One region of the Pseudoduganella sp. GW821-FHT05F09 genome, then DNA from elsewhere that is predicted to be linked to it. Evidence: predicted binding sites of a transcription regulator. Region 1 holds the regulator's gene; each other region holds the start of a gene.
What was found. The regulator LexA, encoded in region 1, represses DNA repair genes until DNA is damaged. The targets are predictions, from matches to a motif close to ACTGTATNNNNATACAGT.
Positions count from the first base shown of each region.

Region 1 (7,676 bases):
GCAGCCGCCGGCTTGCGCTGGCGCAAGGCCGGCAGCCCCTGCGACAGGCATGCTGGCGCCATGAGCCCAGCCAACGACGATTACGACACGCCTTGGAAAAGCGCCGTGATGGCCTATTTCCGCGAATTCATGGCGTTTTTCTTCCCCCGCGTCCATGACGCCATCGACTGGCGCCGGGAATACAGCTTCCTCGACCAGGAATTGGCCCAGGTGGTGCGCGACGCCAAGCTCGGCAGGCGCAGGATAGACAAACTGGTGCGCGTGACCGGCAAGGACGGCGGTGCCAGGCTGCTCTATCTCCATCTGGAGATCCAGCGCAGCCGGGAGAAAGACTTCGCCGAACGCATCTTTACCTATTACTACCGCCTCTACGACCGCTTCCGCTGCCCGATCGCGACGCTGGTGGTGCTGGCCGACCCTTATCCCGCATGGCGGCCGGACTGTTTCGAATGCGAGCTGTTCGGCTGCGAAGCCGGCATACGCTTTCCCACGGTCAAATTGCTGGACTTCTGGCCGCATTTGGACCGGCTATTAAGCAGCAACAACGCTTTCGCGCTGCTGACCGCCGCCCATCTGATGACGCTGCACACCCGCCACGAGCCCCGGAAACGCTTCGAATTCAAGGCAATGCTGACCTCGCTAATGTACGAGCGGCATTGGGACCCGCAGCGCATCCTCGATTTATTCAATGTACTAGACTGGATGATGAAAATCCCGGACGACCTGCAAGACCAGCTGGCCGTGCGGATTGAGGAACTAAACAGGAGTAAGGAAATGCCATTCGAGAACCTGATGATACGCATGGCCAAGGACCGTGCCCGAAAGGAGGGCCTGCAGGAAGGTAGAGAGGTGGGCCTGCAGGAAGGTAGGGAGGTGGGCTTGCAGGAAGGCAGAGAGGTGGGCTTGCAGGAAGGCAGAGAGGTGGGCTTACAGGTAGGCAGAGCGGAAGGCCGGGAGGAAGGCCGGGAGGAAGGCCGGGAGGAAGGCCGCCGGGCCGTGGTGCGCAAGCTGCTGCAACTGCGTTTCGGGCCACTTTCACCCAGTGCCGAACTACGCATCTCCCACGCGAAACCGGAAGAATTGAGCGCCTGGGAAGACAAAATCCTGCAGGCGCGCTCACTGGAGGAGCTTATCGGGCCCATTGCATGAAAATATTTCGCACATATCAACAAAATCCCTTGCATTAGCACGCGCACTGTACAAAAATACAGTCTGTCTATATCCACAGCTCTCAGAGCTAACGCACCATGATCAAGCTCACCGCACGTCAGGAACAAATTCTCAATCTGATCAAGGATGCCATCGACAATACCGGCTTCCCTCCCACCCGCGCCGAAATCGCCAACGAGCTGGGCTTCAAGTCGGCCAACGCCGCCGAGGAGCATCTGCAGGCGCTGGCGCGCAAGGGCGCCATCGAGATCGCCGCCGGCACCTCGCGCGGCATTCGCCTGCTGGGCGCGCACGCCGAATCGGCCGCCACCAAGCTGGCGCACGCGGCAGCCGCCGCCGCGTCCAATATGATGTCGCTGCCGCTGATCGGCCGCGTGGCCGCCGGTTCGCCCATCCTGGCCCAGGAAAACTTGGAAACCAGCTACAGCGTGGACCCTTCCCTGTTCTCCGCCAAGCCCGACTACCTGCTGAAAGTGCGCGGTGAATCGATGCGCGACATCGGCATCATGGACGGCGACCTGCTGGCCGTCAAAAAGGTGGACAGCGCCAAGAACGGCCAGATCGTGGTGGCCCGCATCGGCAACGAAGTCACGGTCAAGCGCTACAAGAAAACCGGCTCGACCATCGAACTGTTCCCGGAAAACCCGGATTTCAAGGTGATCACCGTCCATCCGGAAGCGGAAGAGTTTGCGCTGGAAGGCCTGGCCGTCGGCCTGCTGCGCAGCTGGCATTAATCGGCGGAAGGCAGCATGGCTAGCTTCAAACTTTACGGCAATTGCGAGTCCGGCCACAGCTACAAGGTCAAACTGGCCATGGAAGTGGCCGGTGTGCCGCACGAGTACGAGGAAATCGATCTGCGCCTGGAGCGCGCCGCGCGCCCGGAGCCCTTCCGCAGCCTGGCCAAATATGGCGAAGTGCCGCTACTGGTGCATGAAGACAGGGCGTATGTGCAGTCGAACGCCATCCTGCTGCATCTGGCGGAGCATTTGCAAGCCTACGGCGGCGAAACACAGCAGCGCCTGGAGCGCGTGCGCGAGTGGCTGTTCTGGGAAGCGAACCGCATCGGCTTTTCCATGGCACACCTGCGCTACGGCCAGAAGTTCGATCCCGAAGCTTACGCAGGCAGCGTGCTGCCCTGGTTCCGCAAGCGTTTCGACGCGGACATTGAACGCCTGGACGATGAACTGGCCGACGGCCGCGCCTTCCTGCTCGACGACAGCGTCAGCATGGCGGACTTTTCCATCTGCGGCTATTTGTACTGGCCCGAACAGGCCAATGTGAGCTACCCGCCACGTGTGCAGGCTTGGCTGGACCGCATCGCGGCCCTGCCGGGCTGGCGCCATCCCTACCGGATGGAAGGCGCGCAGCCCTGGTAATGCTGGAGGGGCAAGCCGCTTAGCAGGCTTCCAGCGCGCAGCTGAAATCTTCCAGCAAATCAGCCGTGTCCTCGATGCCGACGGACACGCGTATCAGCGACTCCGCAATCCCCATCGAGGCGCGGCGTTCCGCCCCCATCTCGTAGAAGATGGTGTGCGCCACCGGAATGATCAGCGTGCGCGTATCGCCCAGGTTGGAGGCCGGAATCGCCAGCTTCAGGCGGTTCAGGAAGTCGAAACAGTCGATACCGTCCTTCAGCTCAAAACTCAGCAGCGAACCGTGCGCGCGGAACAGCTCCGTGGCAATGGCGTACTGCGGGTGCGACTGCAAACCCGGGTAATACACCGCCGCCACGCGCTCGTCCGCCTCCAGCAGCTCGGCCAACGCCTTGGCATTGGCGCAGGTGCGCTCCATGCGCAGCGCCAGCGTCTCGGCGCCCACGGCGATGTGGTGCGCCGCTTCCGGCCCCAGCGAGGCGCCGAAATCGCGCAGGCCCTTGGCGCGGATCTGCGTGATGCCCCACTGCGCCGGCGCCGCCTTCTTGTAGTTTTCGAAAATATTCGGGAACTGCGTCCAGTCGTAGGCGCCGGTGTCGGTCAGGCTGCCGCCCAGCGCGTTGCCGTGGCCGCCGATCGACTTGGTCAGCGCATTGATCACCAGGCCCGCCCCCACTGCTTTCGGCTGGAACAGATACGGCGTGGTCATGGTGTTGTCCACGATGTAGAGAATGCCGCGCTCCTTGCACAGCTCGCCGATGCGCTTCAGATCCGCCACCTGGGTGCGCGGATTGGCGATGGTCTCGACGAAGACGATGCGGGTGTTGGGCTGGATCGCCGCCGCCACGTTGGCCACCTCGGTCGCGTCGACGAAATCGACCGCCACGCCCTGCCCCGCCACCGTCTGCCACAGCGAGTTGGTGTTACCGAACAGGAAGGACGACGACACCACATGGTCGCCTGCGCGCAGCAGCGCCTGGAACACGGCGCCGATGGCGCCCATGCCGGTGGCGAAGCACAAGGTGGCCACGCCCTGCTCCATCTTGTTCACTTTGTCTTCCAGCGCGGATACGGTGGGATTGCCCTGGCGGCCGTAGCGGAAGCCCGGTTCCTTGCCCTGGAATACCGAGGCCAGCTGGCGCGCGTCGCCGTAGCCGAAGGCCACCGAGGTATGCACCGGCTTGTGCAGCGAGCCGTGCTCGATGCCCTTCTGGCGGTCGTTGTGCAGGATGGTGGTAGTGAAACCGTAATTTTTCTTTTCTGTCATGATCTCAAGTCAAAAAAAAGCCCGGCGCGCTTGGCGGCCGGGCCGGGACATCACCCTTCGGTGGTGGCCGCGTTCAAGTTCAGCTGGGTCCGGCCCGCATCCTCCGCGGCCGCCGGTTTTTTCGGGTTGTGGCGGTTGTACTCCAGCTTGTCCAGGTAGTCGGGCGACACGTCGCCGGTCACGTAGATGCCGTCGAAGCACGACGCCTCGAACTTGGTCAGCTTGGGATTGACGTCGGTGATGGACTGCTTCAGCGCGTCGATGTCCTGGTACACCAGGTAATCGGCCGTGATCTCCTTGCACACTTCTTCCGTCGTGCGGCCGTAGGCGATCAGCTCGTCGCGCGTCGGCATGTCGATGCCGTACACGTTAGGGTAGATCACCGGCGGCGCGGCGGAGGCGAAGATCACCTTCTTGGCGCCGGAGTCGCGCGCCATCTGCACGATTTCGCGCGAGGTGGTGCCGCGCACGATGGAGTCGTCCACCAGCAGCACGTTCTTGCCCTTGAACTCGTGCGGAATCGCGTTCAGCTTCTGGCGCACCGATTTCTTGCGCGCTGCCTGGCCCGGCATGATGAAGGTGCGGCCGATGTAGCGGTTCTTGATGAAGCCTTCGCGGTACTCCACGCCCAGGCGCAGCGCCAGCTGGATGGCGGCCGGACGCGAGGAGTCGGGAATCGGCATGACCACGTCGATCTCGCCGTCCGGGATTTCGCGCTTGATCTTGTCGGCCAGGTACTCGCCCATTTTCAAACGGGTGGCGTACACCGAGGCGCCGTCGATGACGGAGTCCGGACGGGCCAGGTAGACGAATTCGAATACGCAGGGATTGAGCTGCGGATTGTCGGCGCACTGGCGCGCGTGCAGCTTCTTGTCGGCGTCGATGAAGATGGCTTCGCCCGGCTCCACGTCGCGCACGAAGCGGAAGCCCATGCCTTCCAGCGCCACCGATTCGGACGCGATCAGGTACTCGGTGCCCAGTTCGGTTTCATTGATGCCCAGGCACAGCGGACGGATGCCGTTCGGATCGCGGAAGGCCAGCAGGCCCACGCCGGCGATTTGCGCCACGGCGGCGTAACCGCCCTTGACGCGGCGGTGCAGCACGGTGACGGCCTTGAAAATCGCGTCCGGGTCCAGGTTCAGGCCGGTTGTGGCGGTCTGGATTTCGTGCGCCAGCACGTTCAGCAGCACTTCCGAGTCGGAGTCGGTGTTGATGTGGCGGCGGTCATTCTTGAACATTTCCTCTTTCAACTGTTCCCAGTTGGTGAGGTTGCCGTTGTGCGCCAGCGTGATGCCGAACGGCGCGTTGACGTAGAACGGCTGCGCTTCCTCTTCGCTGGACGAGCCGGCGGTAGGATAGCGGCAGTGACCGATGCCGGTGGTGCCTTGCAGCGAACGCATATTGCGCGTGCGGAAGACGTCGCGCACCAGGCCGTTGGCCTTGTGCATGGAAAACATGCTGCTGTGATTGGTCGCAATGCCCGCCGCGTCCTGACCGCGATGCTGCAGCAGCAGCAAGGCGTCATACAGCATTTGATTGACGGGTTGATGGGATACGACGCCGACGATGCCACACATGGTAGTGCTCCTGGACTGGTACTACGGATTTAAAGAATTCTAAAATTGCACATGCTGCGCGAAGGCAGCGGGCAGGAATGGTTTCACGGTGCGCGCACCGGTCTCCGCGAGCGGACTCAATAGCGCGTTCTTCCAGAAATCCTGCTGCGGTATCGTGGTCATCCCGCACAATATGACTGCGGCCAGCACGATTACAAGGCCCCGCCCCAGGCCGAACAGGCCGCCCAGGCCCCGGTCCGCCAGGCTCAGGCCGCCCGCTTTGATCAGCGCATCGACCGCCATGCCCAGCAGCCCCATCAGGATGCGCACGCCGATGAACAACACGATAAAAGCCAGGATCAGGCGCACCACCTCGCCCGGCACCATCGCGGGCAGCATCTGCGCCAACTGCGCGCCGTAGGCGTTGGCTACCACGAAAGCCACGATCCAGCTGGCCAATGAAATCATTTCCTTGACCAGGCCGCGCATGGTGCTGATGACAACGGAGGCGATCAGCACGAATATCACCAGGTAATCGAATAGCGTCACGTCAGCGCAGCCCTGCGGTCATGTCGGTCAGGAAGTGGCCAGGCTGCTGCTCAGGCCGATCTTGCTCAGCTTGGCGCGCACTTTTTCGGCTTCTTCCTTGTTCGGGAACGGGCCCACGCGGATGCGGGTCAAGGCGCCGCTGGCCGTGGTCACCTTCTGCGTAAAGGACTTGATGCCGGCTTCCTTCAGCTTGCCCTGCAGCTCGTCCACTTTTTCCTGTGTGGCCACGGCGGCCACCTGCACCAGGTACTTGGTGTCCGAAGGCTTGTCTTCCAGGATGGCCATGGCGCGCGCGGCGTCCTCGGACTTGGGCTTGGCTTCGGCGTCGGGCTTGGCGTGCTTGCTCTCGGCCAGTTTGGCGTCGGCGGCGCGCTTGGCGTCCAGTTTGGCCTTGGCCTCCAGCCTGGCTTCGGCTTCCGCCTTGGCATCGGCCTCCGCCTTGGCGTGGCGGATTTCCTCGGCCTTGGCCTTGGCTTTGGCTTCCGCCTTGGCCTTCGCGTCGGCTTCCAGCTTGGCCTCGGCGGCGCGGCTGCTTTCCTTCAGGCTTTCCTTGACGCTGTCCTTGGCCGGCTTGGCCGCGTCGGCATGCGGCTTGGGCTCGGCGGCTTGCGGCGCAGCGGCCAGGACGGGAGCAACAACGGGACTAGTCACCGGCGCGGCCGGCGTGGCCACGGCGGCCGGCTTGGCGGCGGGTGCATGGGCAAGCGGTGCATCCTTGACAATTTCCTCGCTCTTGTCGAGCGCATCTGCCGCGTCCACGCGCGATGCGGGCACGGCGGCGGCTTGCGCGGCGTCGGCCGGCTTGTCCTTGGATGGGATCTGGATGGCGATATCGGACGCCAGCGGCTTGGGTTCGGAGTCCAGCAGCATGGGCAGGCCGACCGCGACGGCCAGCGCCAGCGCAATCGCGCCAACCAGGCGGCGGCGCGCGCGTTTCTTTTCAGGCAAGACCGGATCGGGCGCGGCGTCGCGCGCGCGGGTGCGGCGCGCGCCGCCGTCGCGGTCGGCTGCGCTGGCACGCTTGGATTTGGCCAGTTCCAGCGCGGAGCTGTCGGCTGCGCTGGTGTAATAGCCGCTATCCTGGCCAGCGGCTTCCTGCTTGTTTTTGCTGAGTTTCGAGAACAAGCCCATGCGTGGTTTTCAGTCGGTGATGTCAGTGAAGTGCGGATTTTCGCGCTGCCATGACGCCGGCAACGGTCAGGAACGATCCGAAGACCACAATTCTATCATTCTCGCTGGCACGGCTCATCGCATTTGCAAAAGCTTGTGCCGGATCGTCGAATATATTCACGGTGCGCTCGGGCCGGTCTTCCTGGATCAGCTGCACCTTGGCGGCCAGTTCCGAGCCGGACGCCGAGCGCGGCGACGGCAGCGTGGCCAGGCACCAGTGGTCTACATGCTCGGACATGGCCTTGATGACGCCGTCGATGTCCTTGTCGTGCATGGAGCCGAACACGGCGAAGGTGTACGGGTGGTAGCCCATATTGCCCAGGTTCTGGTTCAGCGCGGAGGCGGCGTGCGGATTGTGCGCCACGTCCAGGATCACCGTCGGGCGGCCCGGCAGCACCTGGAAGCGGCCCGGCAGCTCCACCGTCACCAGGCCGGTGCGCACTTCCTGCGCGCCCACCGGCAGCTCGAGCTTGAGCGCCTCCAGCGCGGCCAGCACCGCCGACGCGTTCAGCAACTGGTTGGCGCCGCGCAGGCTGGGGTAGGCCAGCGAATTGCGGCGCTGGCTGCGGCCGCCGTAGTTCCACTGCTGCT
Region 1 covers NZ_JBWKSD010000011.1:106,133-113,808, reverse strand. The annotation lists gene AC07S4_RS27880 (RpnC/YadD family protein) at 61-1,149, shown strand; gene lexA (transcriptional repressor LexA) at 1,248-1,904, shown strand; gene AC07S4_RS27870 (glutathione S-transferase family protein) at 1,920-2,546, shown strand; gene AC07S4_RS27865 (cystathionine gamma-synthase family protein) at 2,566-3,810, opposite strand; gene purF (amidophosphoribosyltransferase) at 3,861-5,387, opposite strand; gene AC07S4_RS27855 (CvpA family protein) at 5,427-5,915, opposite strand; gene AC07S4_RS27850 (SPOR domain-containing protein) at 5,943-7,046, opposite strand; gene folC (bifunctional tetrahydrofolate synthase/dihydrofolate synthase) at 7,069-7,676, opposite strand, start outside.

Region 2 (7,676 bases), on a different contig from region 1:
TGAGCGGCACCAGCCACAGCTTCCAGCCAAAGGAAGCCAGCACTTGCGCGCTCATGGCCAGCCCGGTGTTGAGCGCGGAAGAGAGCAGCGCGTCGCCGGGCACGCTGCCGTAGGCCACGGTCAGATAGCAATAGGGGCCGGCCAGCAGCGCCAGCGGCGTCCACAGGAGGAAATAGCGGCGCACGCCGGGCACCAGCACCAGGGGCGCGGCCAGCAGCAGCAGGGAGAAGGCCAGCAGGGCCAGCGCGTCGTTGGCGCCTTGCACGTGGTCGGTGCTCAGAACGGCCCAGCTGGGCAGCCATAGCCAGGCCGCCAGCAGCAGGGCCTTCAGCGCGTCGCTAGGCATCACCGCCGTCGAGGCCGTCCAGCTCGTCGAGGTCCACGCCTTTCATGGCGGCCTGGATGGCGCGCTGGGAGAAGCCGCGCTGCAGCAGGAAGCGCATTTGCTTGCTGCGCTCCTGGGCGTCCTGCGGCAGGGAGCCGAATTTGCGGCGCCAGACTTCGCAGCAGCGCGCGGTTTCGTCTTCGGCCAGGCCGGCTTTCAGTTCGCTCAGCGCTTCGCCCTTGATGCCGTGCTGTTGCAGCTCGGCCACAATGCGGCTGTTGCCGTAGCGGGAGGCGCGGCGGTGTATCAGGGATTCGGAGAAACGTTCTTCGGATAGCCAGTTGTTTTTTTCGAGGAAGTCGAGCAGGGCGTCGATGTCGTCGCCCTCCTCCGCGTGGCGCGCCAGCTTGCGCGCCAGCTCCATGCGGCTGTGCTCGCGTGCCGACAGCAGGCGCAATGCGCGTGCTTTCAGGCTGATGGGAGGCATGGGCATGGTGGAGTTCGTTGGTGCGCCGCTTGGCGGGCTACGCGGCGTTGCCGCTAACCCGCCGCGCAAGCAGCTTACTCGACAGCTTTGAGCTTGGGCGCCGGCTCGGTGCTCAGGGCTGGCAGCGCGCGCACACCCAGGGAGGCGCGCACTTTGTTTTCGATTTCGTGCGCCAGCTCGGGACGCTCAACCAGGTAGGTGCGGGCGTTGTCCTTGCCCTGGCCGATGCGCTCGCCGTTGTAGCTGTACCAGCTGCCGGACTTCTCGACGATTTTCGCTTCCACGCCCAGGTCGATGATCTCGCCTTCGCGCGAGGTGCCGGCGCCGTACAGGATGTCGAAGTGCGCTTCCTTGAACGGCGGCGCGATCTTGTTCTTGACGACCTTGACCTTGGTTTCGTTGCCGATCACCTCGTCGCCCGACTTGATGGAGCCGGTGCGGCGGATGTCCAGGCGCACGGAGGCGTAGAACTTCAGCGCATTGCCGCCGGTGGTGGTTTCCGGCGAACCGAACATCACGCCGATCTTCATGCGGATCTGGTTGATGAAGATGACCAGGGTGTTGGTGCGGTTGATGGAGCCGGTCAGCTTGCGCAGCGCCTGGGACATCAAACGGGCTTGCAGGCCCGGCAGCGAATCGCCCATGTCGCCTTCGATCTCGGCGCGCGGCGTCAGCGCGGCGACGGAGTCGACCACCACCATGTCCACGGAACCGGAGCGCACCAGCGCGTCGCAGATTTCCAGCGCCTGTTCACCGGTGTCCGGCTGCGAAATGAGCAGCTCGTGCAGGTTCACTCCCAGCTTTTGCGCATAGCCCACGTCCAGCGCGTGCTCGGCGTCGATAAAGGCGCAGGTGCCGCCCAGTTTCTGCATCTCGGCGATGGTCTGCAGGGTCAGCGTGGTTTTACCCGACGATTCCGGACCGTAGATTTCCACCACGCGGCCGCGCGGCAGGCCGCCTACGCCCAGCGCGATGTCCAGGCCCAGCGAGCCGGTGGAGACCACTTGCACTTCTTCGATCGGCGCGCTGGCGTCCATGCGCATGACGGAACCCTTGCCGAACTGCTTTTCAATTTGTGCCAGTGCTGCTGCGAGCGCCTTGGCTTTTTCGCCTGCGGGTACTGCGCCTTTTTTGTCGTCCATGATGATCTTTCGGCAAGTGGTTTAGTCGATTCAGGTGGTACTGTATAAAAAACCAGTGCTTTTTGCAAGCATTGTTTTCAATCGGGTTTGAGGCGGATCAAAAGCTGGCTCCCTTGAGTAAAATGAAACACAATGGATGCTTCTGCAACCGGGTGACATTATGCGTATTTTACTTGCCGAAGACGACAGCGTCCTGGCCGACGGGCTGACCCGCTCGCTGCGCCAGTCCGGCTATGCGATCGATTATGTGAAGAACGGCCAGGAGGCGGACACCGCCCTGTCCACCCAGGAATTCGACCTGCTGATACTGGACCTGGGCCTGCCCAAGCTGTCCGGGCTGGAGGTGCTGCGTCGCCTGCGCGCGCGCTCCTCGCTGCTGCCGGTGCTGATACTGACGGCGGCCGACTCCATCGAGCAGCGCGTGAACGGCCTGGACCTGGGCGCGGACGACTATATGGCCAAGCCCTTCGCGCTGTCCGAGCTGGAGGCGCGGGTGCGCGCGCTCACGCGGCGCGGCCAGGGCGGCGGCGCCGCCATCATCAAGCACGGCCCGCTGAGCTACGACCAGGTGGGCCGCAGCGCCTATATCAACGACCAGATGCTGGACCTGTCGGCGCGCGAGCTGGGCCTGCTCGAGGTGCTGCTGGCGCGCACCGGGCGGCTGGTGTCCAAGGAGCAGCTGGTGGACCACCTGTGCGAGTGGGGCGAGGAGGTGAGCAACAACGCCATCGAAGTCTATGTGCACCGGCTGCGCAAGAAGATCGAAGTGGGCGGCGTGCGCATCGCGACGGTGCGCGGGCTGGGCTACTGCCTGGAGAAATTCAGCGACACGCCGCGCGGCGGCGAAGCCAAGTAAGCCGTGGGCGAGCGCGAGGCCGGAGCCGCCAGCCAGCAGGACCAGGACGACCTGTCCTGGCAGGAGCCGGCCGGCGCCGTCAAGGAGGACGACATCCAGCACTCGCTGTTCGGCGAGATCCTGGACTGGATGCTGGCCCCGCTGCTGCTGCTGTGGCCGATGAGCATCGCCATCACCTACCTGGTGGCCAAGTCCATCGCCAACCAGCCCTTCGACCATGCGCTGGAAGACAGCGTGACCGTGCTGGCGCAGCAGATCCATGAAGTGAACGGCAAGCTGGCGCCGCGCCTGCCCGGCTCGGCGCGCGACATCCTGCGCGCCGACGACGTGGACAGCGTGTACTTCCAGATCGCCGGCCCCGACGGCGCCTACGTGGACGGCGACCGCGAGCTGGCCGCGCCACAGGAGGAGGACAGGGCCAAGCCCGGCCTGGTGCAATTCCGCAACGGCAATATGCACGGCACGCCCATCCGCATCGCCTATTCCTGGGTGGCGCTGGAGGACCAGGGCGCAGAAGAATCGCGCGTGGCGCTGGTGCAGGTGGCCGAGACACTGGAAAAGCGCGCCAAGCTGGCCAATGAAATCATCAAGGGCGTGATCCTGCCGCAGTTCATCGTGCTGCCCATCGTGCTAGCCCTGGTGTGGTTCGCGCTGGCGCGGGGCCTGTCGCCGCTGGCCCAGCTGCAGGAGCGCATCCGCGCGCGCAGCTCGGACGACCTGAGCCCCATCGATTCGCGCCAGGTGCCGGAGGAGATCACGCCGCTGGTGCGCTCGCTCAACGAGATGCTGGCCCGGCTGTCGCTGTCGATCGAGATGCAGAAGCGCTTCATCGCCGACGCCGCGCACCAGATGAAAACCCCGCTGGCGGGCATGCGCATGCAGTCCGAGCTGGCCCTGCGCCAGACCGACCAGGGCGAAATCCACCGCTCGCTGGAGCAGTTGGCGAAAAGCTCGGAGTCGGCCACGCGGCTGGTGAACCAGCTGCTGGCCCTGGCGCGCGCCGAGAACCAGCCGCAGGCCGGCGCCGCGCTGCTGCCGGTGGACCTGGCCGAGCTGGCGCGCAGCGCCGTGCGCGACTGGGTGCCGGCCTCCTTCAATTACCGCATCGACCTGGGCTTCGAGGCGCCGGCCACGGGCGAGGTGCCGATCGAGGGCAACCCGACCATGCTGCGCGAAATGCTGTCCAACCTGATCGACAACGCGCTGCGCTACACGCCGGCCGGCGGCGCCGTCACCGTGCGCGTGCGGCGCTCCGAGCACGAGGGCGTGGTGGAGGTGGAAGACACCGGCCCCGGCATTCCGCCGGCCGAGCGCAGCCACGTGTTCGAGCGCTTCTACCGCATCCTCGGCAGCAGCGCCGAGGGCAGCGGACTGGGCCTGGCCATCGTGCGCGAGATCGCGCAGCAGCACGGCGCCGACATCGACATTTTCAGCAACCCGCGCAGCAACAACGCCAAGCTGCCCGGCAGCTTGTTCCGCCTGATCTTCCCGCTGCGCGCGCCGGACGACGAAGCGCCAGCAGACGAGCCCCATTATGGATGACACCACCAGCACCGCCGCCGCCGGCCAGGCCAGCGCCGCCGCAAGCACGGCGGCGGCGCTGCGCGCGCGCCGCGAGCAGCACTGGCGCAAGACGCGCCGCCTCACCGCCACCCTGCTGCTGCTGTGGCTGGCCACCAGCTTCTGCGCCGTTTTCTTCGCGCGCGAACTGGCCGGGCTGATGCTGTTCGGCTGGCCGCTGTCCTTCTACCTGGCGGCGCAGGGCGCCTCGCTGGTCTACCTGGCCATCATAGGCGGCTACGCCTGGCGCATGCGCCGGCTCGACCAGCAGTTTGCCGCCATGCAGGGAGGCCAGGCATGAACGCCAAGCCCAGCTACTTCCGGCGCCTGTCGCGCTACTACCTGCTGTTCTCGGCCGGCTTCGCCGGCTTCCTGATCGCGCTGTCCATGCTGGAAAAGGAAGGCATGCCGCGCGTGTGGATAGGCTATCTGTTCATGCTGGCCACCATCACGCTGTACGCCGCCATCGGCCTGGTCAGCCGCACCTCCAACGTGGCCGAGTACTACGTGGCGGGGCGGCGCGTGCCGGCCATGTTCAACGGCATGGCCACCGCCGCCGACTGGATCTCGGCGGCCAGCTTCATCAGCCTGGCCGGCACGCTCTACCTGCACGGCTTCGACGGCCTGGCCTACATCATGGGCTGGACCGGCGGCTACTGCCTGGTGGCGCTGCTGATCGCGCCCTATCTGCGCAAGTTCAGCCAGTACACCATCCCCGACTTCCTGGCCGCGCGCTACGGCGGCCCGCACCACGGGCGCTACGTGCGCATCATGGCGGTGGCGGCCACCATCATCATCTCCTTCATCTACGTGGTGGCGCAGATCTACGCGGTGGGCCTGATCGCCTCGCGCTTCACCGGCGTGGATTTCTCGGTCGGCATTTTCCTCGGCCTGGCCTCCATCCTGGTGTGCTCGTTCCTGGGCGGCATGCGCGCCATCACCTGGACCCAGGTGGCGCAATACATCATCATCCTGGTGGCCTTCCTGCTGCCGGCCATGTGGCTGTCGGCCAAGCACAGCGGCAACCCCATTCCGCAGGTGGCCTACGGCAAGCTGCTGCCCACGCTGGGCGCGCGCGAAGCCAGCCTGGCGCACGACCCGAAGGAGCAGGAGGTGCGCGCCATCTTCCGCCAGCGCGCCGACGACTACGGCCAGAAGCTCGACGCCCTGCCCGCCAGCTGGGACGCCGGCCGCATCGACGCGCAGCGCCGGCTGGACGCGGTCAAGCAGCGCAACGCCACGCTGCTCGACATCCGCGCGGCCGAAAAAGCCCTGATCAACTATCCGAAGACCGTGGAGGAAGCGGCCGCCGCCTGGGAAGACGCGCGCGCCTACAACCTGCGCCGCGCCGCCGCTCCCGCGCCGCACGCCGAGCCCTTCGTGGCGCCGGACCCGGCGCAGTCCGACCAGAAGCGCAACAACTTCCTGGCGTTGGTGTTCTGCCTGATGGTGGGCACGGCGGCCCTGCCGCACATCCTGATGCGCTCCTACACCACGCCGTCGGTGCATGAAACCCGGGTGTCGGTGTTCTGGACGCTGTTCTTCATCCTGCTGATCTACCTGACCATCCCGGCGCTGGCGGTGCTGGTGAAGTTCGACGTCTACACCGCGCTGGTGGGCAGCGACTTCTCGCGCCTGCCCACCTGGGTGTCGTACTGGGCCAATGTGGACAAGCTGCATCCGCTGATCAGCATCGTGGACGTGAACCACGACGGCCTGGTGCAGCTGGCCGAAATCGCCATCGACGGCGACGTGCTGGTGCTGGCCACGCCGGAGATCGCGGGCCTGCCCTATGTGATTTCCGGCCTGGTGGCGGCGGGCGGCCTGGCCGCCGCGCTGTCCACGGCGGACGGCCTGCTGCTGGCCATCTCCAACGCGCTGTCGCACGACATCTACTACCGCATCGTCGACCCCAGCGCCTCCACGCAAAAGCGCGTGACCATCTCCAAGCTGCTGCTGCTGGCGGTGGCCTTCATTGCCGCCTACGCCGCGTCCACCAAGCCGGCCGACATCCTGTCGCTGGTGAGCGCCGCCTTCTCGCTGGCCGGCTCCACGCTGTTCCCGGCGCTGGTGCTGGGCGTGTTCTGGCCGCGCGCCAACCGCCACGGCGCGGTGGCCGGCATGGTGGCCGGCTTCGGCGTGTGCCTGTACTACATGGTGCACGCCAACCCCATCCTCGGCGGCAGCGCGGCCGGGCAGTGGTTCCATATCGCGCCGGTCTCGGCCGGCATCTTCGGCGTGCCGGCCGGCATGCTGGTGATGGCCGTGGTCAGCCTGCTGACGCCCGCGCCGGGACGCGACACCGCCGCGCTGCTGGCCCACGTCCGCGCGCCGGAATAGCACCATCCTGCTAGTCGTTCGCGTTGTAGATCGCCGCTTCGACAAGTTCCCGTGGACGCAGCAGCGGAACCTTGTAGTCGAACTCGATAATCGCGTCGTTGCCCCACTGCTCACTCGCGATGGGCATCCGGTACATGTGGTTCTTGGGATCATCGTTGGCTTGCAAGGGCGCGCGCCGGCTCCCCTCGACTATCCACGCGCCGCTGGTAGCGGCCCAAGGCCGGTGCCAAATTATCTTGCTGGGCCGCTTGCAGCGGTTCCAGCGCCCCGTCCCCCGGCATTGGGGGTCGTATTGCACCGGATCGTCAAACATCGCAATGGCGGCGTTGATTTCATATCGCAGGCGAAGGTCCCCCAGGCGCAGCTTTTCAGGCGATACCGTGCGGGTGTGCACGAGTAGCCCAATACGCAAGGGGCCTCCCTTGAAATTGCTTACCAGGTCAGCCTCGCCTTCAAGACCGGGCAACAGCGGCAGTGTGAACAACTCGCCATGCTCAAGGCGTATCGGGAATTCCTGCCCTTGCTCCGTGCGCACACGCAGCGCGAAATTGGGCGGGAGCTTCATTCCCGCCGGCGGCATCACCGCGAAGCTGAATACCGCGTCGGGCGCGAGGGATTTGTATTTTTCGTAGGCCGAGACAGCCGCACGCATGGCGCCGTAGCTCTTCCAGGGTACGGCCCGCAAACCGGTCACGCGGACCAGGAACAGGGCTTCCCCGGCCTGGCCCTGGCTTTCCGCGAGTGGATGCTGCGGCTCCTGTCCCAACGCGGGAGACTGGCCAAGCGCTAGCCACATCAGGACCACGGCGCCATGCCCATATGCATTTCTACGCAAAGTTCCCTCCGGGACCGCCAAGTTTTAATTAATCAAAATAGAGTAACTCAACCGCCATGCTAGGCAAACCCAAAGACAAATGTTATTGTAGGGCAATTGATTAATTTGCAATTGTTCTTTTCGCCTATTTA
Region 2 covers NZ_JBWKSD010000003.1:311,862-319,537, reverse strand. The annotation lists gene AC07S4_RS11260 (phosphoethanolamine transferase) at 1-346, opposite strand, end outside; gene recX (recombination regulator RecX) at 339-818, opposite strand; gene recA (recombinase RecA) at 887-1,954, opposite strand; gene AC07S4_RS11245 (response regulator) at 2,115-2,810, shown strand; gene AC07S4_RS11240 (sensor histidine kinase N-terminal domain-containing protein) at 2,814-4,352, shown strand; gene AC07S4_RS11235 (DUF4212 domain-containing protein) at 4,345-4,671, shown strand; gene AC07S4_RS11230 (sodium:solute symporter family protein) at 4,668-6,710, shown strand; gene AC07S4_RS11225 (hypothetical protein) at 6,721-7,515, opposite strand.
Region 2: recA (recombinase RecA) is a predicted target of LexA. The motif match lies at 1,994-2,011, and genes of this name have one in related genera.

Region 3 (7,676 bases), on a different contig from region 1:
GCACGGCGGCCTTGTCGAGCACGGGCGACGATGCGGACAGGGCGGCGCTGCGGGCGGCGGACAGGCGGTCGTAGAAGCCGCGCGCCAGCGGGCAGGACTCGCCGTGGCAGGCCTTGTCCGGATGCTCGCAGGCGGTATTGCGCGCCACCAGCTCCAGCGTCCGCAGCGGCAGCAGCGGGGCCGATGTGCGTATGGTGGCCACCGCGTCCAGCGCCATGCGCCGGCCGGAGGTCTTCGCGGCCAGGAAGAACACCTTGTCCAGCTTGTGCTCCGCGCTGGCTTTGAGCAGCGGGAACAGGCTGCCCACGGTCTTGCCGATGCCGGTGGGCGCCTGCGCCAGCAGCGAGCAGGCGCGCGTGCTGGCCTTGTACATGGCCTCCGCCAGTTGCCGCTGGCCGGGACGGAAGCCGGCGTGCGGAAAGCGCATGGCCTGCAGCCCGGCGTCGCGCTGCGCGCGGTGCGCCATCTCCTGTTCGGCCCAGGCCAGGAAGCGGCCGCACTGGAGCTCGTAGAAGGCGCGCAGGCTGTCCGCATCGGCCGGCTCGGTGATCAGCGTTTCCTTCTGGCTGCCCACGTCGAAATAGACCAGCGCCAGGCGCACCGCGTCCAGCCCGCGCGCCTGGCATAGCAGGTGGCCGTAGATTTTCAGTTGCGCCCAGTGCAGCTGGCGATGGTTGTTCGGCATGCGCGCCAGGTCGCCGCGGAAGGTCTTGATTTCTTCGAGCTGGTTTTGCTGCGGGTCGTAGCCGTCGGCGCGGCCGCGCACGCGCAGCGGGCCGAACTCGCCGGAGAGGCTCACTTCCTTCTCGTAGCTGTCATTGCGCCGCGACGCGACCAGCGCGTGGCCGGCGATGCCTTCCTGCGCGGTGGGCGTGGGCGTAAAGCGCAGATCCAGATCGCCGGCCTTGGCGGTGAACTCGCACAGCGCGCGCACGGCCACGGCGTAGCCGGCCGTCATGCCTCCGCCCATTGCAGATAGCAGACGGTGATGGGCATCTGGTGCTCGGCGCAGTAGCTGATCCAGCGCAGCTGGTTGTCCTGCAGGCGGTCGCCAGGGCCTTTCACTTCTATCATGTGGTAGCGCCGCTCGGCGGGCCAGAACTGGATCAGGTCCGGGAAGCCGCTGCGGTTGGCCTTGATGTCGAGCAGGATGCGCTCGAACCATTTCTTCAGGTGCGCCGCCGGGATGCAGGCCAGCGCCAGTTCCACCAGTTCCGCGTCCAGCGCACCCCAGTAGACGAAGGGCGACTGGATGCCGTCCTTGGCCAGCAGGTTGCGCCGTATCGTGTCCTGGTAGGTGCCGTCGTCCAGCTGGCCCAGGCAGGCGGCGAACTGCGCCGCGCGGCGGCGCTGGAAGTCGGCGCTGTGCAGGTCGGCCGGGCCGTGGTGGAAGGGATGGAAGAAGGCGCCGGGAATGCTGGTGAAGATGGCGTCCCAGCACAGCAGCCCGAACAGGGAGTTGATCAGCGCGTTTTCCACGTAGTACACCGGCGCTTCCTCGCGCGCCAGGTGGTCGCGCACCACGCCTTCCACCCACCATTCTCCTTCGGGCATAGGCAGCGCCAGATCCAGACGCACCACGGGCGCGGGCTGGGCGGCGGGCGGCTTGGGATGGCCCAGCTTGCGGCGCAGGCGCGGCAGCATGCGCAGCAGTTGCTGGCGTTCGTGTTCGCTCTCGGGCTGCGCCAGCGCTTGCAGCAGCAGCGCGTGCGCGGCGCCGGCCTGCCCGCTTTTCTCCAGCACGCGAATGGCGCGCGCCCGCGCGCCGGGATAGGCGCAGGCCGTGTAGATGCCGTGCGCGCCGTCCCAGTCCTGCTGTTTTTCCAGGTGCTGCGCCATCTGGAACAGCAGCTTGTCGCGCCGGCTGTTGAGCCATTCATTGCCGGCGATGGCGGGCGGCAGCGCGCGCATCACCTGCTGCGGGTCTTCGCCTTCGGTAAAGCGTTCGCGGCAGTGGTGCAGGGCCAGGTAGTCGTCGATGTCGCGCCGGCTGCGGAAGCCGCGCGCGGACGGTGAAAACTCCACTTTTTCGTATTTGTACACGCCCAGGTCGGACAGCACGAATTCCGACCAGTCCTGGTGGTAGTTGCCGAAGAAGATAAGGCGCAGGCGGTCGCACAGCGGCTGCGCCAGCACCTGGTAGACATGGTCGAAAGCCTGGCCGCACCAGGCCGAGAAGCGGTGCGCGCCCTCGTGGCGCTCGCGCAGCGCCGCCAGCTGCTCGGGCTTGCGCGCGTTCTTTTCATGCCCGGCCAGCTGGAACACGCGCGCGATTTCAGGCTTTTGCAGCAGGGCGAACAGCTGCTCCAGCGTGAGCACCGGGTCGGCGTCTATCCAGCCCAGCTCGGCCAGCGGCCGCGCCGCCTCGTGCGCGCAGCCGATTTCGGCGTAGACCAGCTTGCTGGCGCGGAACAGCTCGCCCTTGCGCATGACCATGCGCACGAACAGCGCGCGCGAGGCGCGGGGCAGGGCGGGAAAGTGGGAAAGGAAAGCGCGTTCCTCGGCAGTGAGCAAGTCGTCGTAGCGCTCGCCTATCCACTGCAGGACCTGGTGGAAGTTATCCAGGTAATAAAACTCGTTTTCCAGAACTCTGATCATTGCAACGCGCTGCCAACTGTATGTTCATACAGTGTATCGCGTTAGCGGGCCGGGAGCAACCGATGCGGCGTTCCCGGCCCGTGCTGGACAGCCGTGGGGCTTATTTCTTGCCCGGCTGGACGGTTGCGGCCGCCTTGGCGACCTGCGCTTCCACATTGGCCACGGCCTGGCGGGTGGCGTTGGTCACCTGCTCGTAGCCGGCGAAGGCGTTGTCGATGGCTTGCTTGACGATCTGCACCGCGTTCTCGGAACCCGGGCGCACGTTTTTGGTCACGTCGTAGATCAGCGCGCTCAGCGTGCTTTTGGCTTCGGTCATGTGGGCGTCGGCGGCGCGCGTGAATTCCTCGCGGATTTCGGCAATGATGCCGCCCAGCTGCTCGTTGTAGGCGGCGGCATTGGTCATGCCGGGCTGGACTTTCGCTGCGGCCACGGCCATGACGGCCTTGGGATCGCGCGCCAGGCTCAGCTCCTTGCCGGCGGCCAGCTGCTCTTCGACGGTGCTTTTGGCGGTGGCCATATTCAGCGCCACCACTTGCTCCACGCCTTGCACGGCTTTGCTGGTCAGCGTATTGAAGGTTTCAAGCTGAAACTCAAACAGGGCCTTGGTGGTGGCTGCGAACTGCTCTGGACTCGTAAACATTCGTTCTCCTCGGTTATTGGAATAGAACTACGGCATACCGGCCTGCAACAAAGCGTCTTGTTATGGGCCCATTATTTGGCAAACGCTAATTTTTCGCAACGGCTATCTTTGTAAGCGTGCGCACCCCGTTCCCAGCCCTGGCCCAGCGGACCCTGGGCGCACACGCGCGCGCCGTCCACCTTGCTCACCCACCAGTAAAACGGGGCGGGAGCGGCGTCCAGCGCGGTGCAGCACAGCATCAGCAGGGAGGCGGTCAGCTTCTTCATGATTCCGATTATAGCGGCGCCGCCGGCGGCAGCAACAGGGTGAAGGTAACGCCTTGCCCCGGCTGGCTGGCGGCGTTGATGCGCCCGCCCAGCACGCTGGTGACGATGTTGTGGGCAATGTAGAGCCCCAGGCCGGAGCCGCCCGCGCCGCGCCGCGTGGTGAAGAAGGGGTCGTAAATGTGGCCCAGGTGTTCGGGTGCGATGCCGTTGCCGTCGTCGGCGTAGACCAGCTCGATGCTGCCAGCGCGGTTCAGGCCGGCGCTGATGCGCACGTGGCCGCCGCTGCGGCCCGCAAAGCCGTGCACCGCGCTGTTTTCCAGCAGGGCCAGCAGCACCTGGCTCAGCTGGCCGGGATAGCTGTCCAGTTCCAGATGCGCGGGGATGTTCTGCTCGACCGCGATCGCCAGCTGCTTGACCGTGGCCAGCAGCGGCGGAACCAGCCCGGCCACCAGCGGGGCCAGCTTGAAGCGGCTGCGCTGGCTGCTGTCCTGGTCGAGCGCGATGGCGCGGAAGCTGTGCAGCAGCGAGGCGGCGCGCTGCAGATTGCGCACCACGATGTCGTCGGCTTGCGCCACCTCGTCCAGATAGGCGTCCAGCTGCCCTTGGTCCAGGTCGGACTGGCGGGCGCCGCCGGCGACGGCCGAGCGCAGCGCCTGGGTGCGCTCGGCCATGCTGCTGGCGGCCATCAGGCCGTTGCCGATGGGCGTGTTCAGTTCGTGCGCCACGCCCGCCACCAGTGCGCCCAGCGCGGCCAGCTTTTCGCGCCGCACCAGTTCCTCCTGCGTCATGCTGAGGTTGCTCAAGGCGGTGGCCAGCTCGTCGTTCACCTGTTCGGCGCGTTCCTTGGCCTTGCGCAGTTCCGCCGTGCGCTCGGCCACCAGCGTTTCGAGCTGGGTGCGGTGAAGGCGCAGTTCGTCCTCGCGGCGGGTGCGGGCGATGGCGATGCCGGCCAGGTGGGTGGCCACGCCGATCAGGCGCATGTCGGCCGCGCTCGGGCTGCGCACCTCGCGGTAGTACATGGCGAAGGTGCCCAGCACCGTGTCCGCGTCGAGCAGGATGGGCACGGACCAGCAGGCGCGCAGGCCGTACTGGGCGGCGATGGCGGCGTAGGGCGCCCACAGCGGATCGGTCTGGATGTCGGTGACGACCACCGCTTCCTTGCGGTACATGGCGGTGCCGCAGGAGCCGGCCACCGGGCCTATGGGCAGGCCGTCGATGGCGGCCATATAGGCGGGCGGCAGGCTGGGGCCGGAGCCGGTGCGGACCGTGCGGCCGTCGGTGTCGAGCAGCAGGGTGGAGCACAGCACGCCGGGCGCCTGCGTTTCTATCAGCAGCATCAGCTTGTCCAGCGTGGTGGCCAGCGGCGCGCCGCGCGCCACCAGTTCCAGCAGCTGGTTCTGGCCTTCGCGCAGATCCTCCGCGCGCTGGTGGCTGGCGGCGTCGTTCAGGCGCAGCTGGCGCAGCTGCGCAATGCTGGCGCTCAGTTCCTCGGGCGAGCGCGGCGCCGGCAGATGGGCTAGCACCAGTTCCAGCAGCGCGCCGGTGCCGCACGGGCGGCGCAGGCAGGCGACGGCGCCGGCGGCCAGTGCGCGCTGCTGTTCGTCCCGGATGTCGGCGCCGGCCTCGGCCTCGGCCTCGCCGGTGCCCGCCTGCGTGAGCAGGATGATGGGCAGGGCGGGCGTGGCGCTGGCCGCTTGCAAACGGCCGCACAGTTCATAGCTTGAGCTGCCGGCCTGGGCCGCATCGAGCAGCACCAGTGCAACGCCGCCTGCGCGCACGGCGTCCAGGGCGCTGTCGGCGCGGCTGACAGTGAGCAGGCTCAAACCGGACGCCGCCAGCGCGCTTTCGAGTTCGGCGAGGCCTGTACTGATGCCGGAAACAAGCAGTATGGTTTGCAATTGATTAGGCGGTAAGGGCTGGATGGCCCGGTATGTGGCGGGTTTCAGGGCCAAGTTTAGTACAGGATGGCGCGCCGTGCGCGGAATTCACTCAGGCAGCCTCGGCCTGCGCACGGGCGTCCGCGATGCGCGGGTAGTTCTCCTCTATCCAGTCCACCAGCACGGCCAGCCGCTCGGCCAGTTCGCGTCCCATGGGCGTCAGGCTGTATTCCACGCGCGGCGGTATCACCGGATGGGCGTAGCGCAGCACGAAGCCGTCGCCCACCAGCGCATCCAGCGTCTGCGCCAGCATCTTTTCGCTGACGCCGCCCGCTTCGCGCCGCAGCTCGCTGAAGCGGTGCATGCCGTCCAGCAGGATCACCAGCACCAGTACGCCCCAGCGGCTGGTGACGTGGCTGAGCACGGCGCGCGACGGGCAGGCCGCCACCATCAATTGGCCACGGCGGGCTTCGTTCTGCGCCGCCACGGCGGCGCGCAGGGTTTTGGTTTGGGACATGGGACCTCCTGGGGTACTTACTAAAATGTACGTACTTACAAATAGTAAGTATAGGCGCTAAGATGAATTACTCCAACCGCGAACTGAAAGGAAACACCATGATCGTCATCACCGGCGCCAACGGCCAACTGGGCCAGCTGATCGTCAAAGAGCTGCTGAAGACCACGCCTGCCGCCGCCATCGTGGCCGCCGTGCGCGACCCGGCCAAGGCGGCCAGCCTGGCGGAACTGGGCGTGCAGGTCCGCAAGGCCGACTACAGCGACCCGGCCACGCTGGACGCCGCCTTTGCCGGCGCGGAAAAAATCCTGTTGATCTCGTCGAGCGAAATCGGCCAGCGCCTGGCGCAGCACCGCAACGTGATCGACGCGGCCAAGCGCGCCGGCGCCGGTTTGCTGGCGTACACCAGCGTGCTGCACGCGGACCGTTCGCCGCTGGCGCTGGCGGGCGAGCACCGCGCCACCGAGGAGCTGCTGCGCGCTTCCGGCCTGCGCACCGCCATCCTGCGCAACGGCTGGTATTTCGAGAACTACACGGCGGGCCTGGGCGGCGCGCTGGCGCATGGCGTGCTGCTGGGCAGCGCGCAGGACGGCCGCATCTCCGCCGCCACCCGCGCGGACTATGCGGCGGCGGCGGCGGCCGTGCTGACGGCTGCCGCGCCCGAGGCGCTGTACGAGCTGGCGGGCGACCGCAGCTTCTCGCTGCCGGAACTGGCGGCGGAACTGTCGCGCCAGGCGGGCAAGGATGTGCCGTACCAGGATATGCCGGAGGCGGACTACAAGGCGGCGCTGCTTGGGGCGGGGCTGCCGGAGTGGCTGGCGGCGCTGCTGTCGGATTCGGATGCGGGCGTGGCGAAGGGGGCGCTGGAGGACAACGGCGGCGCGCTGTCGCGCCTGATCGGCCGCGCCACCACGCCGCTGGCGGAAGCGGTGCGCCTTGCGCTGGGCAAATAAGGTAGCCCGGAAATGAAAAACGCCTCCCGAAGGAGGCGTTTTTGCGGAATTCTGTGGTGCCCACGGAGGGACTCGAACCCCCACACCTTGCGGCACATGGACCTGAACCATGCGCGTCTACCAATTCCGCCACGTGGGCACTGTTACTGCTGTTTCCCTTGCGTTGTTCTGCAACAGAAGGCACGCATAGTAAGGGATGGATGGGCAGCCGTCAAGGGCTCGCTTGCAAACTGGCTTGCGCGCGCGGCTTCATTAACGGGGCCAGCGCCGACAGGGCTTCCGCGCGCACCGCCGCGTCGTCGGCCATGTCGGCCTTCAGCGCGATGGAAGGCGTGAGCGTTTCGTTGTTGCCGCGCTGGCGGTTGCGCCAGACTTTTTGCGGCAGCACCAGCACGTTGCCGCTGGGGAGGGTGGCGCGGCCGGTGTCGATATACACCGAGTCGGCGCTGGTGGCGCGGCCGATGTGCACGGCGCCGGGCACGCTCAGCACCAGGTCCGCGAAGTCCAGGCAGGCGCTGGCGCAGGCCGCGTCGGTCAGTAGCGCCACCGCGCCCTGGTGGCGGCGCAGCTTGCCGCCGCGCTTGGCGATCTCGTCCCGCGTGACGAGGTTGCCTGCCGGCTGCTCGACCCACTGCTGGCCGGCGGCCTTGGCGTCCTGCACCTGTTTGAGGAAGTTGCGGGTGCTGCGCGCCTGCTGGCTGTCCTCGCCGTAGCGGCTGGCGAACTCCTTGCTGAATTTCTCCAGGCTGGCCAGCAGCACGTCGGACACGCGCCACTGCGCGTAAGTGCGCGGCAGCTGTTCCAAGCCTTGCTTGTCGTAGTCCAGTC
Region 3 covers NZ_JBWKSD010000017.1:14,782-22,457, forward strand. The annotation lists gene AC07S4_RS30090 (helicase C-terminal domain-containing protein) at 1-958, opposite strand, end outside; gene AC07S4_RS30095 (VRR-NUC domain-containing protein) at 955-2,598, opposite strand; gene AC07S4_RS30100 (phasin family protein) at 2,699-3,238, opposite strand; gene AC07S4_RS30105 (hypothetical protein) at 3,310-3,504, opposite strand; gene AC07S4_RS30110 (ATP-binding protein) at 3,513-5,327, opposite strand; gene AC07S4_RS30115 (winged helix-turn-helix transcriptional regulator) at 5,494-5,898, opposite strand; gene AC07S4_RS30120 (SDR family oxidoreductase) at 5,997-6,848, shown strand; tRNA gene AC07S4_RS30125 (tRNA-Leu) at 6,903-6,987, opposite strand; gene AC07S4_RS30130 (S41 family peptidase) at 7,060-7,676, opposite strand, start outside.
Region 3: AC07S4_RS30095 (VRR-NUC domain-containing protein) is a predicted target of LexA. The motif match lies at 2,614-2,631, and genes of this name have one in related genera.

Region 4 (7,676 bases), on a different contig from region 1:
ACGCCGCTCATGCGGGTGGTGGCGGCAAACGGCACAAACACTGCATCCAGGCTGGCCATATCGCGTTCGCGGATATTGAACTTCTGCTTGGCCAGCACCACGATGCTGCGCCCTTCCGGCGTTTCGTCGGCCAGCGAGGCCAGTTGCGCCACGTCCGCCAGCTGCTGCTCGCTCACGCCGGGCGCGGGAATAAAGGCCGAGGCCTGGCGGTTGCCCAGCGTGATGGTGCCGGTTTTATCCAGCAGCAGCACGTCCACGTCGCCCGCCGCTTCCACGGCGCGGCCGGAGGTGGCGATCACATTGGCCTGCATCATGCGGCTCATGCCGGCCACGCCGATGGCCGACAGCAGGCCGCCTATGGTGGTGGGAATCAGGCACACCAGCAGCGCGATCAGCACCGTGATGGTGATGGGCGCGCCGCTGCCCGCAGCGGCCACCGAGAACAGCGAGAACGGCAGCAGCGTGACGGTCACCACCAGGAACACGATGGTCAGCGCCACCAGCAGGATGGTCAGCGCGATCTCGTTCGGCGTCTTCTGGCGCTTGGCGCCCTCCACCATGGCGATCATGCGGTCCAGGAAGGTCTCGCCCGGATTGGCGCTCACCTTCACCACCAGCCAGTCCGACAGCACGCGGGTGCCGCCGGTCACGGCCGAGAAGTCGCCGCCCGATTCGCGGATCACGGGGGCCGATTCGCCGGTAATGGCGCTTTCATCCACCGAAGCCACGCCTTCGATCACTTCGCCGTCGATCGGGATCACGTCCCCCGCTTCGACCAGAATGTAATTACCCTTGCGCAGATCGGGGCCGTCGCATGGCAGCCAGGTGGTGCCGTGCTTGGGCGTGGCCAGCTTCTTGGCCGTCACGCTCTTCTTCAGGCTGCGCAGCGAGGCGGCTTGCGCCTTGCTGCGGCCTTCGGCCATGGCTTCGGCGAAGTTCGCGAACAGCACGGTGAACCACAGCCACACGGTGGTGGCCAGGATGAAGCCGGGGCTGGTCTCGCCCTGGCCGAACAGCGCCTGCACGTACAGCAGCGTGGTGATGATGCTGCCGACGTAGACCACGAACATGACAGGGCTGCGCAGCTGGGTGCGGGGGCTCAGCTTCCTGAACGAATCGGCGATGGCCGGCAGCAGCAGTTCGGAGTCGAACATTTTCAGGCGCCGGGCCGGCGTCGTTGCGTGCAGCGCCATGTCCTTGGATGATGTATTAGCTTGCGACATGCGATGCTCCTTATTTGTTAAACAGTTGCAGGTGTTCGACCACTGGGCCGAGCGCCAGCGCCGGCACGTAATTCAGCACGCCCACCAGCGCCACCACGCCCACCAGCAGGCCGATGAACATGGCGCCGTGGGTCGGCATGGTGCCGGCGTTCGCCTCCAGGCGCTGCTTGCCGGCCAGCGAACCGGCGATGGCCAGGATGGGCACGATCACGGCGAAGCGGCCGAACCACATGGCCACTGCCAGCATGGTGTTGTAGAACGGCGTGTTGGCGGACAGGCCGGCAAACGCGCTGCCGTTGTTGTTGGCGGCCGAGCTGAAGGCGTACAGGATCTCCGAGAAGCCGTGCGCGCCGGGGTTGGCGATGCCGGCCTTGCCCACGTCCATCATCACCGCGATGGCGGTGCCGCTCAGCACCAGGATGGGCGTCACCAGGATGGCGATGGAGGTCATCTTCATTTCATAGGCCTGGATTTTCTTGCCCAGGTATTCCGGTGTGCGGCCTATCATCAGGCCGGCGATGAACACCGCCATGATGGCGAACACCAGCATGCCGTACAGGCCGGAGCCCACGCCGCCGAAGATCACTTCGCCGAACTGGATCAGCAGCATGGGGATCATGCCGCCGATGGGCGTGAAGGAGTCGTGCATGGCGTTCACCGCGCCGCAGGAAGCGGCCGTGGTGACGGCGGCGAACAGCGACGAGGCGCTGATGCCGAAGCGGGTTTCCTTGCCTTCCATATTGCCGCCGGACTGGACGGCGCTCATGGCCTGGTCCACGCCCAGCGCCTGCAGCGCGGGGTGGGCCTGCTGTTCGGCCACCAGCACAACGGCGGTGGTGGCCACGAACAGCAAGGTCATGGCGCCCAGCACGGCCCAGCCCTGGCGGCGGTCGCCCACCATGCGGCCGAAGGCGAAGCACAGGCCGGCCGGGATAATGAAGATGGCCAGCATCTGCATGAAATTGGACAGCGCGGTCGGGTTCTCATACGGGTGCGCCGAGTTGGCGTTGAAGAAGCCGCCGCCGTTCGTGCCCAGCATCTTGATGGCTTCCTGCGAGGCGACCGGGCCCATGGCGATGGTCTGGGTGGCGGCCGTCATGGCCTCGGTCACAGGCTGGCCCTGCGCGTCCAGCACGGGCTGGCCGTCGGCGCCGGTTTTCGGCACGGTGTAGCTGACCTGGTCCAGCAGCGTCACTTCCTTGTAGGCGGAGAAGTTCTGGATCACGCCCTGGCCCATCAGGAACACGGCGAACAGCAGCGACAGCGGCAGCAGCACATACAGCGTGGAGCGCGTGGCATCCACCCAGAAATTGCCGATGGACTTGGCCGAGCGCGAGCTGAAGCCGCGTATCAGCGCATACGCCACGGCCATGCCGGTGGCGGCCGAGAAGAAGTTCTGGCAGGTCAGCGCCAGCATCTGCACCAGGTAGCTCATGGTCTGCTCGCCGCTGTAGCCCTGCCAGTTGGTGTTGGCGACGAAGCTGACGGCGGTGTTGAAGGACGAGTCGGGGCTGACGTTGGCCAGGCCCTGCGGATTGAGCGGCAGCCAGGCTTGCACGCGCTGCAGGCCGTAGACCACCAGCGCGCCTATGCCGTTGAAGAGCAGCAGGGCAATGGCGTAGGCTTTCCAGCCCTGGCCGCGCTCTTCTGCCTTGAGCGGCACGCCGGCCGCGCGGTACAGCAGCTGCTCGATCTTCTCCAGCCAGCCAAAGCCGGGAATGCGGCCGCCGTCGCCAATGCGCGCCAGGACGATGCCGAGCGGCCAGGCCAGCGCCAGCAGCACGGCCAGGAACACCGCCAGCAGAATGAAGGATTGCATGGTCATCACAGGTCCTCCGCTTTCAGGAGCGCCACCACCAGATAGACCAGCAGGCCGGCCGAAGCCACCGCGCCGAGTATATAAAAGCTATTCATTTCCGCTCCCCCAGAACCTCGCAGCCGGCGGCAAAGCCGCAGCTCACGAGCAGAAAAACGACGATTGCGCCGATAAACACCACATCCATTTTGATACCCTCGCAGGTCTTGTTTTGATGCTTCCAGCTTATCGGCGGGGGTCTAAAAGTGGTGTAAAGACTGGGGCGGCGGGTGTAAACACGGTGTAAAAATCGGCAGCGGCAATAGACAATTCCGGCGGGCGCACTTATGCTGAAACGGTTCCCGGAGCCCACATGAGAAAAACCTTTCCGGCATGGCACGCCCCCCTGCTGCTGACGCTATGCGCGCCCGCCGCGCAGGCTGGCCGCCCCATGGCGGCGGACGACGCCGCCATCCTCGATCCGCGCCAGTGCCAGCTGGAGACGTGGGCTCAGCACAACAAGACGCAAAACGAATACTGGGCGGCCCCGGCGTGCAATGTGGGCGGCGGCTGGGAACTGGGCGCCGGCGCGGGACGCGCACGCAGCCTGGCGGGCGGCGGCCAGGACACGCTGTCGCTGCTGCAGGCGAAAACGCTGCTGCGCGCGCCGCAGGACGATGGATGGGGACTGGGCCTGGTGCTGGCCGGCCAGTGGCGCGCAGGCGCCAGCAGCAACCGGGACCTGTCGCTGAACCTGCCGCTCAGCGTGGAGCTGGCGGGGGAGCGCGCCATGCTGCACGCGAACCTTGGCTGGCTGCGGCAGCGCGGCCAGCCGGAACCGGCCGGCCCGCGCCTGCAGCGCAGCTGGGCGCTGGGCCTGGAACTGGCGGCCGGCGAACGCGCGGCCTTCACCATGGAGGCTTACGGCCGCCAGCGCGCCGGCAGCTATGCGCAGCTGGGCGCCCGCTACAGCCTGATTCCGGGCCGGGCCGATATCGACATAGCCTACGGCGACCGCGTCGGACGCCGCGGCGCCGAGCGCTATCTCGCCATCGGCCTGACCCTGGTGGCCTCGCTGGCCGACTGAAGGAGCGAGGCGAGCCGGCTTAGAACACTTTGCTGACTGTCAGCACCAGCGCGGTCTTGCCCAGGAATTTGCCGTTGGCTGGCGAAGCGTAGGCGGTCTTGCCGGCGTTGGTGCCGATGACGGCCAGCGCGCCGGTGACCACGCCGAAGTCTTTGGTGGCGCCGATTTTCCAGTCGGTGTAGTCGGCCTGGCTGGAGTTCTTCACCTTCTGGTGGCCGGCGTGCAGGTTGACGGTATAGCCGCCGCCCGCGTCGATATTGGCGCCCACGTCCAGGTAGCCGCTGTTCTTGCTGTCGACGAAGCCGAACAGATTGGTCACCGAGTGCGAGTACTTCAGGTAAGCAGGGCCATAGCCCAGCTGGCCGTAGATTTCGGTGGTGTCGGCGTTGGCGAAACCGGCCACGTGTTTCAGATCGTTGGACGGGTAGACATAGGCCAGCACGCCCACGTCGTAGGACACCTCGGCGCTCAGCTGGCCGCGCTTGCCGGCGTACAGGTCCAGCTCCACGCTGCCGTCGCCGCCCGCGTCCCTGGTCCACTTGATGGTGGAGCCCCAGGCGCCGGCGTAGAAGCCGCTCGGATTGTTGACGTAGTCCACGCCGCCCTGCAGGGCCGGCTTCAAACGGGTTTGCGAGATGCCGCGATAGCGGTAGTCGGAAGTGGCGGCGGCGTTGAAGCTGACTTCATTGTCCGGCTTCTGCTCCTCGGCTTGCGCGCTGGCGGCGAAGGCGGCCATCACGGCGCAGGCGAGTATCATCTTTTTCATGGTGCGGTCTTTCTTTGGTGGGTCAAAAAAGACAGCTTATCGCCCTGTCCGTAAAAACGGTCTTAAAGAACGCAGGAGAGTTGTAAACGCGGCGTATAAGCACGCGGTTCCGGACATGCAGCGCTATCGCCGCCCCGGCATCCCGGCGCGGTCAGGCGATGCGCATCAGTTTCTTGAGGGTGGCGCGCAGCGTGGCGTCGGACACGGGCTTGTCCAGCAGGCCTTCGACGCCGGCCTCGCGGGCGCGCCCGGCGTCGTAGACGAAGCTGCGGCCCGCCAGGAACACCACGGCGGGCGGCCGCTCTCCCCCCTGGGCGCGCAGGGCGGCGCACAGGGCGTAGGGATCGATGCCGGGCAGCGAAGTATTGAGCAGCACCACCGCCAGCGGCGCCACCAGTTGCGGCGCGTCGGCGCCGGCCGCCAGCGCGGAGGCTTCGTCGGAGGCCCACAGCGCATGGATGCCGTAGGGCTTGAGCTGCCTGGCCACGTGCTGGCTGAAACGCGCGCTGCGGTCCACCACCAGCACGGCGCCGCGCCCGCCGCCGCCCTGGCTGCGCATGGCGGCGTATTCGCCAGGATCGGTCAGGTCGAAATCGAGCCGCTCGCTGCGGCGGCGCTCGGGCAGCGGCGGCAGGCCGGTGGCCGCCAGCCTGGCCATGGCGTCGGCGCGGCGCTCGACCAGCCGCGCCAGTTCGGCGTGCAGGCTCTCTTCCTCATAGGGCAGGCCCAGGCAAGGGTATGGCAAGTCCATCTCCGGCGCGCCCAGCAGCAGCACGGGCCGCACGTCGCCGGGGCTGAGCGCCGCCAGCGCGGCCAGCGCCTTCAGGTCGCCGCCATAGGCCAGCAGCAGGTCCGGCTCTTGCAAACTGTACCCGGACAGGCAAAAATACGCCGGCCCATGCGGCGGCGCGCGCTTCAGCGCCGCCGCCAGGGCCTCCGCCTGCGCTTCGGCAAAGCCGACCAGGCGCACCGCGAACGGAAATTTGTCTGCACTCATGGCTCGCTCATGGACTATTTACACTGCTTTTTTCCACGTATTGAGCTATTTAACCACAACTACCCACCGTTTCCGGCGCCCAGTTTCCCGCCATTGCCGCCGGTTGCGGATAGAATGCGCAGGCAAGCGCGCCTGCGGACGTTGCGCAGAAAGCACTTGCACAGCGAAATAACTGTATATAATCACAGCACTTTGCAGCAAGCTGCCGCACCAATAAAGAACCGCACAACCTAGCTTGATCACGTATGGCCACTAAAAATCCAGTTTCCGACTACAGCGAATCATCCATCCGCGTCCTCAAGGGCCTGGAGCCCGTCAAGCAGCGTCCGGGCATGTACACCCGCACGGAGAACCCCCTGCACATCATCCAGGAGGTGATCGACAATGCCTCCGATGAGGCCCTGGGCGGACATTGCAAAAACATTATCGTGACGCAGAATGCCGACGGCAGCGTGACGGTCGAAGACGACGGACGCGGCATCCCGGTCGGCCTGCACCCGGAAGAAAACGTGCCGACGGTGGAAATCGTCTTCACCCGCCTGCACGCGGGCGGCAAGTTCGACAAGGGTTCGGGCGGCGCCTACGCCTTCTCCGGCGGCCTGCACGGCGTGGGCGTGTCGGTCACCAACGCGCTGTCCAAGCGCCTGGAGATCTCGGTCTGGCGCAAGGACGACAAGGGCAACGGCCTGCACCACCTGGTATTCGAGCACGGCGAAGTGGTGGAGCCGCTCAGCTCCATGCCGGCGCCCAAGGACGGCAAGAAGTCCGGCACCCGCGTCACCGCCTGGCCGGACGCCAAGTACTTCGACTCCTCGCTGATCTCGCAGGTTGAGCTGCAGCGCCTGCTGCGCTCCAAGGCCGTGCTGCTGCCGGGCGTGACCGTCACGCTCAACAACGCCAAGACCGGCGACAGCCAGACCTGGAAATACGACGAAGGCCTGCGCGGCTACCTGACCGAAGCGCTGGCGCAAACCTCGGACGGCGAAACCCTGATCCCGCTGTTCGAAGGCGCGCAGTTCGCCGGCCCGGACGCGGAAGGCTTTGCCGAAGGCGAAGGCGCGGCCTGGGTGGTGGCGTGGACCGAAACCGGCGCCGTGGTGCGCGAATCCTACGTCAACCTGATCCCCACGCCGAACGGCGGCACCCACGAATCGGGCCTGCGCGACGGCCTGTTCGGCGCCGTGAAGAACTTCGCCGAAATGCACTCGCTGCTGCCCAAGGGCGTGAAGCTGCTGCCGGAAGACGTGTTCGCGCGCGTCTCCTTCGTGCTGTCGGCCAAGGTGCTGGATCCGCAGTTCCAGGGCCAGATCAAGGAGCGCCTGAACTCGCGCGACGCGGTGCGCCTGGTGTCCACCTTCGCCAAGCCGCCGCTGGAGCTGTGGCTGAACCAGCACGTTGAATACGGCAAAAAACTGGCCGAGCTGGTGATCAAGCAGGCCCAGTCGCGCCTGCGCTCGCTGCAGAAAGTGGAAAAGAAAAAATCGTCCGGCGTGGCCGTTTTGCCGGGCAAGCTGACCGACTGCGAATCGAGCGACGTCACCCGCACCGAGATCTTCCTGGTCGAGGGCGACTCGGCGGGCGGTTCGGCCAAGATGGGGCGCGACAAGGAATTCCAGGCCATCCTGCCGCTGCGCGGCAAGGTGCTCAACTCCTGGGAGACCGACAAGGACCGCCTGTTCGCCAACAACGAGATCCACGACATCTCGGTGGCCATCGGCGTCGATCCGCACGGCTTCGGCGACTCGCCCGACCTGTCCGGCCTGCGCTACGGCAAAATCTGCATCCTCTCCGATGCGGACGTGGACGGC
Region 4 covers NZ_JBWKSD010000003.1:516,667-524,342, reverse strand. The annotation lists gene kdpB (potassium-transporting ATPase subunit KdpB) at 1-1,193, opposite strand, end outside; gene kdpA (potassium-transporting ATPase subunit KdpA) at 1,234-3,048, opposite strand; gene kdpF (K(+)-transporting ATPase subunit F) at 3,048-3,137, opposite strand; gene AC07S4_RS12165 (PA4824 family protein) at 3,392-4,105, shown strand; gene AC07S4_RS12160 (TorF family putative porin) at 4,125-4,871, opposite strand; gene AC07S4_RS12155 (response regulator) at 5,023-5,868, opposite strand; gene AC07S4_RS12150 (DNA topoisomerase IV subunit B) at 6,114-7,676, shown strand, end outside.
Region 4: AC07S4_RS12150 (DNA topoisomerase IV subunit B) is a predicted target of LexA. The motif match lies at 6,040-6,057, and genes of this name have one in related genera.